2 regions of the Halopseudomonas oceani genome follow, and region 1 is predicted to be linked to the other one. Evidence: predicted binding sites of a transcription regulator. Region 1 holds the regulator's gene; the other holds the start of a gene.
The links. The regulator sigma-54, encoded in region 1, starts transcription at its own class of promoters, with help from an activator protein. The targets are predictions, from matches to a motif close to ANTGGCATNNANNTTGCTNT.

Region 1 (5,741 bases):
AAGCCGTTGTCTTCGAGCAGGTGCAGAGCGGTGCTTTTGCCTGAACCGGACCGGCCGCTGACGACAATCAGACGCATGTCAGCCTCCGTCGCCGGGGCCGACCATGACACGGTACAGGTTGTCCGCGTCGGGTGCTGCGCGCAGCGCATCTCGTAACTCGGCGTTGTCGAGTTTGCTGGCCAGCATCTTGAGAATCTGTAGATGTTGTTCGGTGGCTTCCTGCGGGACCAGAAGAACAAAGATCAGGTCGACCGGTTGGCCATCGAGTGCGTCGAAATCGATCTTGCCGTCCAGCTGCAGCAGGGCGCCGATGGCCTGATGGCAGTCCTCCAGACGACAATGGGGAATGGCGATACCATTACCGAAACCGGTGGAGCCCAAGCGTTCTCGAGCGATGAGGTTTTCGTAAATGGCGTCTGGATCCAGGTTGGTGTGCTGGGCAACCAGCTTGCCGATCAGCTCCAGCACACGTTTTTTGGATCCACCCTGAACGCCAGCGAAGGTGCGTTCAGGGGTCAGGATGTGGTCTATTTGCATGTTGATGCAGTGAAGGTCCGGTTATCGGTCGTTCGCGCCTTGCTGACGGTCGATGTGCTTTTCCTTGTGCTTGATCAGTTGGCGATCCAGCTTGTCGGTCAGCAGGTCAATGGCGGCGTACATGTCAGAGTGTTCTGCCAGTGCGACCACTTCGCCACCTGCAATATGCAGGGTAGCTTCGGCCTTCTGTCGAAGTTTTTCCACCTCCAGGGTGACCTGGACGTTGGTGATCTTGTCGAAATGCCGCTCCAGGCGGGACATTTTTTCGGTGACGTAGTCGCGCAGTGCGTCGGTGATATCGAGTTGGTGACCGCTAATGTTCAGTTGCATACGGCGTCTCCTGATTGGCTTGTTGTTGCTGGGCGACCCACGGTCACCCGGTAATGCCACTTGCTTGATCCCTGAACTGGATCTGCTGCGTTGGACGGCCCTTTCAGAGGGCTGTCGCTGCAGGTGCTAGACCAGTCGCTTGCGTTCGCTCGATGGCGCGATGTTGAGCGATTCGCGGTACTTTGCGATGGTCCGCCGGGCTACTTCGATGCCCTGTTCTTCAAGTAAACCAGCGATCTTGCTGTCGCTCAATGGTTTCTTTGGGTTTTCTGCTGCGACCAGCTTTTTGATCAGCGCGCGGATAGCGGTAGAGGAGAATTCACCTCCTTCGCTGGTGCCAACATGGCTGGAGAAAAAGTACTTCAGCTCAAAGATGCCGCGCGGTGTGTGCATGTATTTCTGGGTGGTTACCCGCGAAATGGTCGACTCGTGCATGCCAACCGCCTCGGCGATGTCATGCAGTACCAGCGGCTTCATCGCTTCTTCGCCATGTTCCAGGAAGCCGCGCTGGTGCTCGACGATCTGGGTAGCCACTTTCATCAATGTTTCGTTGCGGCTCTGCAGGCTCTTGATGAACCAGCGCGCCTCTTGCAAATTATTGCGCAGGTAGGTGTTGTCGTTGCTGGAATCGGCTCGCCGCACCATTGATGCGTAGTGGCCGTTGACACGAACCTTGGGGACGGCCTCCTGATTCAGCTCGACCAGCCAGCGGTTGGCGTCACGGCGGACGATCACGTCCGGGATGACGTACTCGGGTTCGCCCGACGCGATTTCCGAGCCCGGGCGGGGGTTGAGGGTCTGAATCAGGGCGACCACATCGCGCAGCTGGTCTTCCTTCAGCTTGCTGCGGCGCATCAGTTGGGTAAAGTCGCGACTGCCGAGCAGCTCCAGATGATCGCGCACTACTCGGGTTGCCTGCTCCAGCATCGGAGTATTCTCAGGCAGCTGACGAATCTGCAGTAGCAGGCATTCGCGTAGATCACGTGCGCCAACGCCAACCGGCTCGAACTGCTGAATGCGGTGCAAGACCATCTCAACTTCATCCAGCTCGACTTCCAGCTCTGCGGGCAGGGAGGCCAGAATGTCGTCGAGCGACTCTTCAAGATAGCCGTCGGCATTGATACCGTCGATCAAGGCAGTTGCGATCTGGTAATCGGTTTCGGACACCGGCAGCAGGTTCAGCTGCCACTCGAGATGGCTTTGCAGGGTTTCGCCGGTGCCGGTGCGTGAGGTGTAGTCCCAGTCTTCATCGTCCTGGCTGGGCAGCGAGCTGGCCGAGGTCTGATAGACGTCCTCCCACTGGGTGTCGACTGGCAACTCGTTGGGGATCTGTTCGTTCCAGTTAGTGTCCTGGTCGGCTTGGCCATGTTGCTCAATGGAGTCGAGGGAAACCGGTTCGGGCATGGTGACCGCTGGCGCGTCATCATCGCCATTATCCTGCGCGTTGCTGCTGCCGTAGTCTTCGTCGCCGTCGTCTGCCATTTCCAGCATGGGATTGGCTTCCAGCGCCTCTTGCACCTCCTGCTGGAGGTCAAGGCTGGATAGCTGAAGCAGTCTGATGGCTTGCTGCAGCTGCGGTGTCATCGTCAGCTGCTGCCCCATCTTGAGGACGAGCGATGGTTTCATTGTGTCGCGTATTACCTTGTGCGCTTGGTCAGACCCTGTGCCGGACGAGGACCGGACTCGTTCCCCGCTAGCATGCCTGAGTTGCGGGTGCTTTTATAGCCGGAAGGCATGACCGAGGTACACATCTTTTACTGTCTGGTCGGCCAGAACGGTCTCTGCGTCGCCTTCGGCGATGATGTGGCCGTCGTTGACGATATAGGCCTTGTCACAGATATCCAGCGTTTCTCGGACATTGTGGTCGGTGATCAGGACACCGATTCCCTTGTCCTTCAGGTGCTGGATGATCTGTTTGATATCGTTGACCGAAATCGGATCTACCCCGGCAAAGGGCTCGTCCAGCAGAATGAAGCTGGGGTCGGTGGCCAGGGCGCGGGCGATCTCGGCGCGTCGCCTTTCACCACCCGACAGGCTCATGCCGCGGCTGTCGCTGAGGTGGTGAATATGAAACTCGCGCAGTAGCGATTCAAGTTTGCCTTCGCGGGCTTGACGGTTCAGATCCTTGCGAGTTTCCAGAATCGCCATGATGTTCTCCGCTACGGTCAACTTGCGGAAAATCGATGCTTCCTGTGGCAGGTAGCCAATACCTTCGCGGGCCCGGCCGTGCATCGGCAGGCGGGTGACATCCTTGCCGTTGACAGTCACCTTGCCTTCGTCAGCCTTGACCAAACCGACGATCATGTAGAAGCAGGTGGTTTTACCGGCGCCGTTGGGGCCGAGCAGGCCGACGACCTGGCCGCTGTCGATTGACACGGACACATCGCGGACGACCTTGCGCGACTTGTAGGCCTTGGCCAGGTGGCTCGCTTGCAGGGTGGTCATGGGGCTGCCGGCTCTTCGCTGGGTGTCTCGGCGCTACGGCTGCGAGGCTGGATAACGATCTCGATCCGCCCGCCGCCTTCGCTGCCGCTGGCGCCACTGCTGCTCTGACCGGCATCCACCACCTGGCGCTGGATGTCATAGCTGACATGCTCGCCCTGAAAGGTGTTGCCTGACTGCTCAAGGAACGCGTTCTTGATCAGGACGATGGTCTCGCGGTCGGCGTGGTACTCGATCGTCTCTGCACGTGCCTTGACTGGAGGCTTGTTGGCTTCCGGAGTCTGCTGATAGGTAGCCGGGCCGCCCTGAGTCACCATGGTATTCAGCTCACCGTTTGCGTTGGTCGTCAGGGTCACGCGCGAGCCGGTCAAACGCAGGCTGCCTTGGGTGATAACGACGTTGCCGGTGTACACGGCAGTATTACGCTTGTCGTCAAGCGTCGCCCCGTTGGCTTGAATGCGAATGGGTTGACTGCTGTCGCTGGGCAGCGCCATAACGTGACTCAGCGGGCAGAGTGCCAGCGTCAGGGCAAGGAGGGGTTTAACGCACCTCATATTGGCCTCGTACGGTGGACAGCAGCGTCAGGCGGCCGTCGTTGAGAAAGAGTTTCATGCCCTCGGCAGTGGTCACACTGCGAGCGGCTTCGATTTTAACTGGTTGATCGGTTTCGGCGTAGTCGCGACCGGGAAACAGCGTCAGCGCCGAGGTTGTCAGTTGACGGGCATCGGCGCTGTTCTGCTTGAGCAGGACGTCGGTCGTCAAATCAACGCGGTCACCGCGCTGGGTAACCACGCCTTGTCTTGATTTGAGCAGCCAGGGCGTCGGGTCGCCGCCACGATAGAACAGTAGCTCCGGGTCTTCCAGGTGCGTACTGCCGTCGTCGATCTGGTGGACGGCGTGGCTGGTAGTCAGTTGATAGGCGATCTTGCCCTGCTCGTCGAGCATCTGGATGCGGGCATTGTCGATATAGAAATCAGGCCGGTCGACAGGTTGTTGGGGTGCGCCTGATTTGAAGCTGGCAGGGCTGATGTTCCAGTAGCCCACTGCCAGTGCCAGTGCTGCTCCTGCAATCAGCAGCAGGCCAACGACTAGGTAGCGCGGCAACGTGAGGTTCACAGGTATGCTGCCTGTGCCTGATCGAGGGTTCCCTGCGCGCGCATGATCAGCTCGCAGAACTCTCGTGCTGCGCCGCCGCCGCCACTTGCGCTGGTGATGCCGTGGGCATGTTCGCGAACGAAGCCATCTGCGCTGGCAACGGCCATGCCCAGGCCAACCCGGCGCATGACCGGCAGGTCGGGCAAGTCGTCGCCGAGGAAAGCGATTTCCTGCATTTCGACGGGAACGATTTCCCGCAGCTCTGCCAGCGCGGTCAGCTTGTCCTCGCGGCCTTGAATAAGGTGCTTGATGCCAAGGTTGGCTGCGCGACGTTCTACCAGTGGTGATTTGCGGCCGCTGATAATGGCGACTTCCACCCCGGACGCGATCAGCATCTTTATGCCGTGGCCATCCAGTGTGTTGAAGGACTTGAATTCGGTGCCGTCGGGCATGAAGTACAGGCGGCCGTCGGTCAATACGCCGTCAACATCGAAGATGGCGAGGCGAATGGCTTTTGCGCGGTCGATCAGTTTTTCCATGTTCAAACTCACACTACTCCAGCGCGAAGCAGGTCATGCATGTTCAGGGCGCCCACTGGTCGACCCTCGGCATCAACCACAAACAGGCCGTTGATGCGGGCGTCTTCCATGATTTTCAGGGCTTCAGCCGCGAGCATACCACTACGGGCCGTTTTGCAGTGACGGGTCATTACGTCGCTGATGCTGGCTTGCTGGAAGTCGATATTGTGGTCCAGGCTGCGACGCAGGTCGCCGTCGGTAAAGATGCCGGCCAGTTGGCCGTCTGCGCCGATGACACCGGTAAGTCCCAGTCCCTTGCGAGTCATTTCCAGCAGTGCGTCACGTAGGGGGGCGCCAGGTGGAACCAGCGGCATGGTGTCGCCGGTATGCATGATGTCATCAACCAGCAGCAGCAGGCGGCGACCCAGGCTGCCGCCCGGGTGCGAGAATGCAAAGTCTTCGGCGCTGAAGCCGCGGGCCTCCAGCAGCGCGATTGCCAGCGCGTCGCCCATTACCAGCGCGGTAGTGGTGCTGGAGGTCGGCGCGAGATTTAGTGGGCAGGCTTCCTGCTCGACGCCCGTATCCAGATTGGCAACCGCGGCCAGAGCCAGTGTTGACTGCGGGTTGCCGGTCATGCTGATCAGTGGTGCGCCGAGGCGTTTGATCAGGGGCAGCAGCGTGACTACTTCGGCGGTATTGCCCGAGTTGGACAGCGCGATGACAACGTCTTCAGCGGTAATCATGCCCATGTCGCCGTGGCTGGCCTCGCCCGGGTGGACAAAGAATGCCGGTGTGCCGGTACTGGCCAGCGTTGCGGCG
Region 2 (5,741 bases), 1.9 Mb from region 1:
GACTGACCTCAGCTGGCAACCCCATCTGGGTCAGCCGTCGCCACAGGCCAGCCTGCTTCGGCTTATGCTGATTGAGCTGTCCCCAGGCCATCCCCCCCAGCTGCGACTCAAGCATCTCTCGCAGACCCGCAAGCTCGGCGCGCATCGCACTCAGGCCAGCGTCATCGCCAGACTGAGCCGGCGCCGCTTCAGCCGCTGCAGGCCGCGCGCTGGTTGCAGCCGGCTCAACCGGTTCCTGAATCAGACGATCCAGCAGGTCGCGGGCTTCTACCGACCCCTGACGCGCCGCGTGGCGCATGCTGTCACCAAACAGCTGGCGATTGACCAACGGCTGGTCGTGGGAAGCCATCTCGCCCACCTCCAGCTCGGCGCGGGCGGCAACAATGCGCTCCTGGGTCTTCTTCAATTCGGTATCCAGACCCGGTGTCGGCGTGGTCAGACGGGGCGCCTCGTAGTCCAGCGCAGCGGTCAGCTCGACGCCACCGGCAACCCGGCGATTGGCGATGATCGACGCATCAGCGCCCAGCTCATCGCGAACCAGCTTCATCGCCTGGCGCATGTCTGCGGCAAAGAAACGTTTGACTTTCATGGCTGACCTCGTCGCTTTTCTGGCACCGCCCGCTGGCGGCTGCTGTCATTCATTCAGAGTGCTGCAGTTCAGTTCTGGCCAACCGTCGCAATGATGGTGACCTGCTTGCTGTCCGGAATTTCCTGGTAGGACAGTACATGGGCGCCCGGGGCTGCGTAGCGGACAAACTTGGCCATCATCATTCGAATCGGCCCCGCCACCAGCAGCACTGCCGGCTTGCCCTGCACTTCCTGCCGCTGTACGGCATCGGACAGCGAGCGCTGCAACTTCTCAGCCATGCCAGGCTCCAGCAACATACCGTCGTCTGCGCCCTGACCGGCCTTCTGCATACTCTGTAGCAACATCTGTTCCAACCTTGGCTCCAGCGTGATCACAGGCAGCTGAGAGTCAAGCCCCACAATGCTTTGCACGATTGAGCGCGACAACGCGACCCGGACTGCGCCAATCAGTGCGCCGGTATCTTGACTCTTGTTCGAGTTGTTGGCGATGGCCTCGGCGATGGTCCGAATATCCCTGACCGGCACCTGTTCCTGCAGCAATCCCTGCAGCACCTTGAGCAGATTCGACAGGGAAATCAGCCCCGGTACCAGCTCCTCCGCCAGCTTGGGCGAGGCCTTGGCGAGCACCTGCATCAACTGCTGCACCTCTTCGTGACCGATCAGCTCATGGGCATGCTTGTGGAGAATCTGGTTGATGTGCGTGGCGACCACGGTACTGGCATCCACCACGGTGTAGCCGAGCGACTGCGCCTGATCCTTCTGGCTCGGCTCGATCCAGACCGCATCCAGACCAAACGCAGGATCCTTGCCGGGCACGCCCTTGATTTCGCCAAACACTTGACCCGGATTGATCGCCAACTCACGATCGGGGTAGATCTCTGCTTCGGCAACACCCACCCCCATGAGCGTCAGGCGATAAGCATTGGGCGCCAGATCCAGGTTGTCGCGGATGTGAACCGACGGCATCAGAAAACCCAGGTCCTGCGACAGCTTCTTGCGCACGCCCTTTATTCGCGCCAACAGTTGGCCACCCTGATTGCGGTCAACCAGCGGAATCAGCCGATAGCCGACCTCCAGCCCCACCATATCCACCGGAGTAACGTCGTCCCAACCCAGCTCACGGGTCTCGGGCGACTGTACCGCGGGTAGTTGCGCCTGCTGACGCTCGGCCTCAACCTTTTCCTCGGCCTTGACCTGCTGACGTTTGGCAATGAAGTAGGCACCACCAGCAGCCAATGCCCCGAGGCTCAGGAACGAGAAATGGGGCATGCCGGGAATCAAGCCCATGACGACAAGGATCGCCGCCGCGACCGCCAGCGCCTTGGGCGAGGCAAACATTTGGCGCTGCACCTGAGCGCCCATGTCCTCGGAGGTCGATACACGGGTAACCATGATCGCAGCAGCCGTCGAGAGCAGCAGCGACGGAATCTGCGCCACCAGGCCGTCACCAATGGTCAGCAGTACGTAGATCCGACCCGCCTCGGCGAACGGCAGGCCGTGCTGGGCCATACCGATGGCAAGGCCGCCAATCACGTTAATGAACAGAATCAGCAGACCGGCGACGGCATCACCACGAACAAACTTGCTGGCACCGTCCATGGAGCCGTAAAACTCGGCCTCCTGGGCGACTTCCTGACGACGTGCCTTGGCTTGTTCCTGATCAATAAGGCCCGAGTTGAGATCGGCATCAATCGCCATCTGCTTGCCGGGCATTGCATCCAGAGTGAAGCGCGCGCTCACTTCCGAGATACGCCCGGCACCCTTCGTGACGACCACGAAGTTGATGATCATCAAGATCGCGAACACCACCAGACCGACCACATAGTTACCGCCGATAACTACCTCACCGAAGGCCTGAATCACCTTACCGGCGGCATCCCCCCCCTCGTGGCCATACAGCAGCACCACACGGGTGGAGGCGACGTTCAGCGCCAGACGCAGTAATGTCGCTACCAGCAAAATTGTCGGGAACACCGCGAAGTCAAGCGGGCGCAAGGCGTAGGCGCCAACCAGCAATACCACAAGCGACAGGGCAATGTTGAAGGTAAACAGAACGTCGAGCAGGAACGGCGGGATCGGCAGCATCATCATGCCGAGCATCACCAACAGCAAAATAGGGATCCCCAGACTGCCGTGGCGCAAACCGGCCAGGTTGGTCCGCATAGTGCCCATCATTTGCGCGCGATCAACAGCCATCGATGAAAAGGTCCCCAGATCAAATATTTGACGCAGATTGCGTTGTATCGAGGTCTACGCAAGAAGCGTTCCAGTTTCAGAACCAGCGACGCCAGAGCGGATCTACCAATGGTTGCCCGCCCGCAGTCGAGTTCTGGTTCGTCCCGGCAAACCTTCTGATAAACTGCTTGGCGATATAGCGGCAAAGGAAGGCCAGACTACTGCCTCGGCAGGCGCGTGAGCGCCACACTGAGCTTCGCCATACACTGTCACCACGGCCAGCCATCCCGCCCCAGCCGGCCGTAACTCGAGAGGTATCATGCGCGCGTACATCGCCCTGTTACTGGGACTGAGCATCACCCTCACCGGATGCCAAAGCCTGTCTCAACCCGATAGCCTCCTCAGCCGGTCGGGCGACGTGATCAAGACCCAAAGCCAGCGCCTGGCTGAACTCGCGAGCAGGCTGACCGACGACCCGGCGGCCCAGCAACGTCACGCGGAAGTCGAGGCCCTGTTTGCGCAGCAGTATATTGACCCGCTCACCCGCTACCTGAACAAACACACCAACGACGCGGACTACGCTGACTACGTGCCACTGGTCCAGGAAGAACGAGACACCCGCTGCAAGGCAATCGGCCAACGCTACCAGGCCGAGCAACCCACCCGCGAGAACCTGCAACGACTACGTGCTGGCTATCAGTTTTCCTGCCCTCAGCAGGTGAGCGACTTTGCCGCCCGGGTACCACAACCCAGCGAAGCGCCTGCCGCCAGCACGACCACCAGCAGCTCCGGCAGCAGCAGTGCAGCGACCAGCCAGCAGGAAAACTGCTATCTGCTGTTCGCCATCCGCAACTACAGCCAGGCCGCTACGGCCTGTGAAGCGGCAGCTGCCGCGGGCGATGCCAAGTCCCAGCATCACCTGGCGAGCATTGTCAGCAGCACCGGACAGAGCAGCATGGCGCTGCGCTGGGCGCGCGCTTCTGCCGATCAGGGCGACACCGCGGGCCAGTTGCTGCTGGCCGATCTGCTGCAACAGCAAAACAGCAGCGAGAGCGACATCGAAGCCTTCACCTGGCTGCAAAAGGCAGCAAGCAGTGGCCAACCCGAGGCCCGCTACCAACTGGCCCTGGCCTACCTGAACGGAACCGGGACCGCTGTCAGCCCGGAGAAGGCTGAAGGTCAGCTGCGCCGTGCTGCGCTGTCAGAGCACGTGCCCGCCATGCTGCAGCTCGCGCGCAGCCATCCCGGCACGGCCTCCGCTCGCCAGTGGCTCAGCGAGGCCGCAGAGCGTGACTCCGCCGAAGGACAGTACCGTTTGGGACTTGATTACCTGCAAGGCGACGGTGGGCCGCAAGACCTGGAGCAGGCCTACTTCTGGCTCAGCCTTGCGCTGATGAACGGGGAGTCTCGCAGCCGTCGCTACGTCGAACAGCTGTCAGGCCAACTCAGCAATGACCAGCTGACCAGCGCGCGCAGCGCTCTGCAACAGCGCCTCAATAGCCGCTAACACACTCGGGTAACAAGGATGCTGCCAGTCAAACGCGCGATCATGGTTCTACTCAGCCTGCTGGTCGGGCTGTTTCTGGTTGGTAGCTGGCTGATCGCCAGCCTGAATCTGGAGTTCGCCGAAAATGCCATGGGCAAGCTGCGCGAACGCCAGATTACCGACACCTTCTACGCCAACCTTGACCGTATCAACGCCCATCACCGCCTGATGGAGCAAAGCACTCGCGGCCTTGCCCGCGCCGGCGGCCTGCTGCTACGCACACCGTCGGAGCCGGCAGCGCTGGCCAGCACCCTGCGCAACGCACTGCAGGATCTGCCCGACAGTTACGGCAGCAGTCTATGGTATGTAGAAGGGGGTCGCCCCGCCCGCTACGCTTATCGTCAGGGACAGAGCGTCCAGGTCGAGCCGCTCAGTGCAGACGAGCAGCAACGCCTCAGCGGCTGGTTCCTGCGTCTGCGTGACCTGCCCAGCCCTGGGGACCCCGCCCAGCAATGGACAGCTGCCTACTACAAAAGCAGCATCAACAGTGTGGTGATCAGCCATGCCACACTGATTCGCGACCAGACCGGCCGCCCGGTTGGTCTGGCGATGACCGACTGGTTGGCAGACGACGTCATTCGCACCGTAAGCCGAGTCGAAGTCACCCCCAGCACCTTTGCGTTCCTGCTCGACCACGAGAACCGCAACCTGTCCAGCCTGTCCGACGCCCCTGACGTCGACCGTGCCCAGCAACTGATCGACAGTGTCACTGCGCTGCAACTGCATCAGCGGCTGCAGGAAGCGCCGGTGCCGGTCATCAACACCCGGCAACTGGCCTCCCCCATGCAGCAGTTGCTGCATCACGTTGGCCAGCAGGATTACAGCCTGTTTTTCTCCCCGACCCGGGCCGGCATGATCTTTGGTATCGGCGTCCCACAGTCAGAGATTGATGCGGTGCTCACCCCAATGCGCGAAAGCAGCACCCGGATTCAGCTGCTTGCCGGCGCCATTATGCTGATTATTTCGGCGCTGATCCTGTATCTGGTCGCCGGCACCTTACGCCAGCTGCACAACCTTTACACCGACACCCTCACCCATCTGCCAAACCGCGAACGGTTGCTGGCCGACCTGAAAAAGACCCACACCGCCAGCCTGCTGCTATTAAACCTGGATGCCTTCAAGGAGATCAACGATTTCTATGGCCACCAGTGTGGTGACCATGTCATCGCGACGCTGGCCGAGGCCTTGCAGCAGCACCTGGATGAACGTGCAGACTGGCGCGGCAGCCGCCTTTACCGCATGCCGGCCGACGAACTGGCAATCTGGTTGCCCGGCCATCACAGCGAGGAGCAGCTGGCCCCAGCCCTGACGCGACTGCTGGACTTCATCAGCAACCTGAACATTCAGTGGCAGGAACAGGACATCCCGCTCAGTGCCAGCGTCGGCGTCGCGTGCTGCAATCAACGTGATGCCCGGGACCTGACCGGGGAGC

Region 2: a site for sigma-54 is predicted at 2,840-2,859, ahead of flhA (flagellar biosynthesis protein FlhA). Genes of this name have one in related genera too.

What each region holds. Positions count from the first base shown of each region.
Region 1 is NZ_OY781932.1:1,357,144-1,362,884, forward strand. Features, by position in the region: gene rapZ (RNase adapter RapZ) at 1-77, opposite strand, end outside; gene ptsN (PTS IIA-like nitrogen regulatory protein PtsN) at 79-537, opposite strand; gene hpf (ribosome hibernation-promoting factor, HPF/YfiA family) at 559-867, opposite strand; gene ACKPCU_RS06375 (RNA polymerase factor sigma-54) at 994-2,493, opposite strand; gene lptB (LPS export ABC transporter ATP-binding protein) at 2,587-3,312, opposite strand; gene lptA (lipopolysaccharide transport periplasmic protein LptA) at 3,309-3,863, opposite strand; gene lptC (LPS export ABC transporter periplasmic protein LptC) at 3,850-4,425, opposite strand; gene ACKPCU_RS06395 (KdsC family phosphatase) at 4,422-4,943, opposite strand; gene ACKPCU_RS06400 (KpsF/GutQ family sugar-phosphate isomerase) at 4,952-5,741, opposite strand, start outside.
Region 2 is NZ_OY781932.1:3,279,630-3,285,370, forward strand. Features, by position in the region: gene flhF (flagellar biosynthesis protein FlhF) at 1-589, opposite strand, end outside; gene flhA (flagellar biosynthesis protein FlhA) at 658-2,763, opposite strand; gene ACKPCU_RS15305 (tetratricopeptide repeat protein) at 3,083-4,270, shown strand; gene ACKPCU_RS15310 (EAL domain-containing protein) at 4,289-5,741, shown strand, end outside.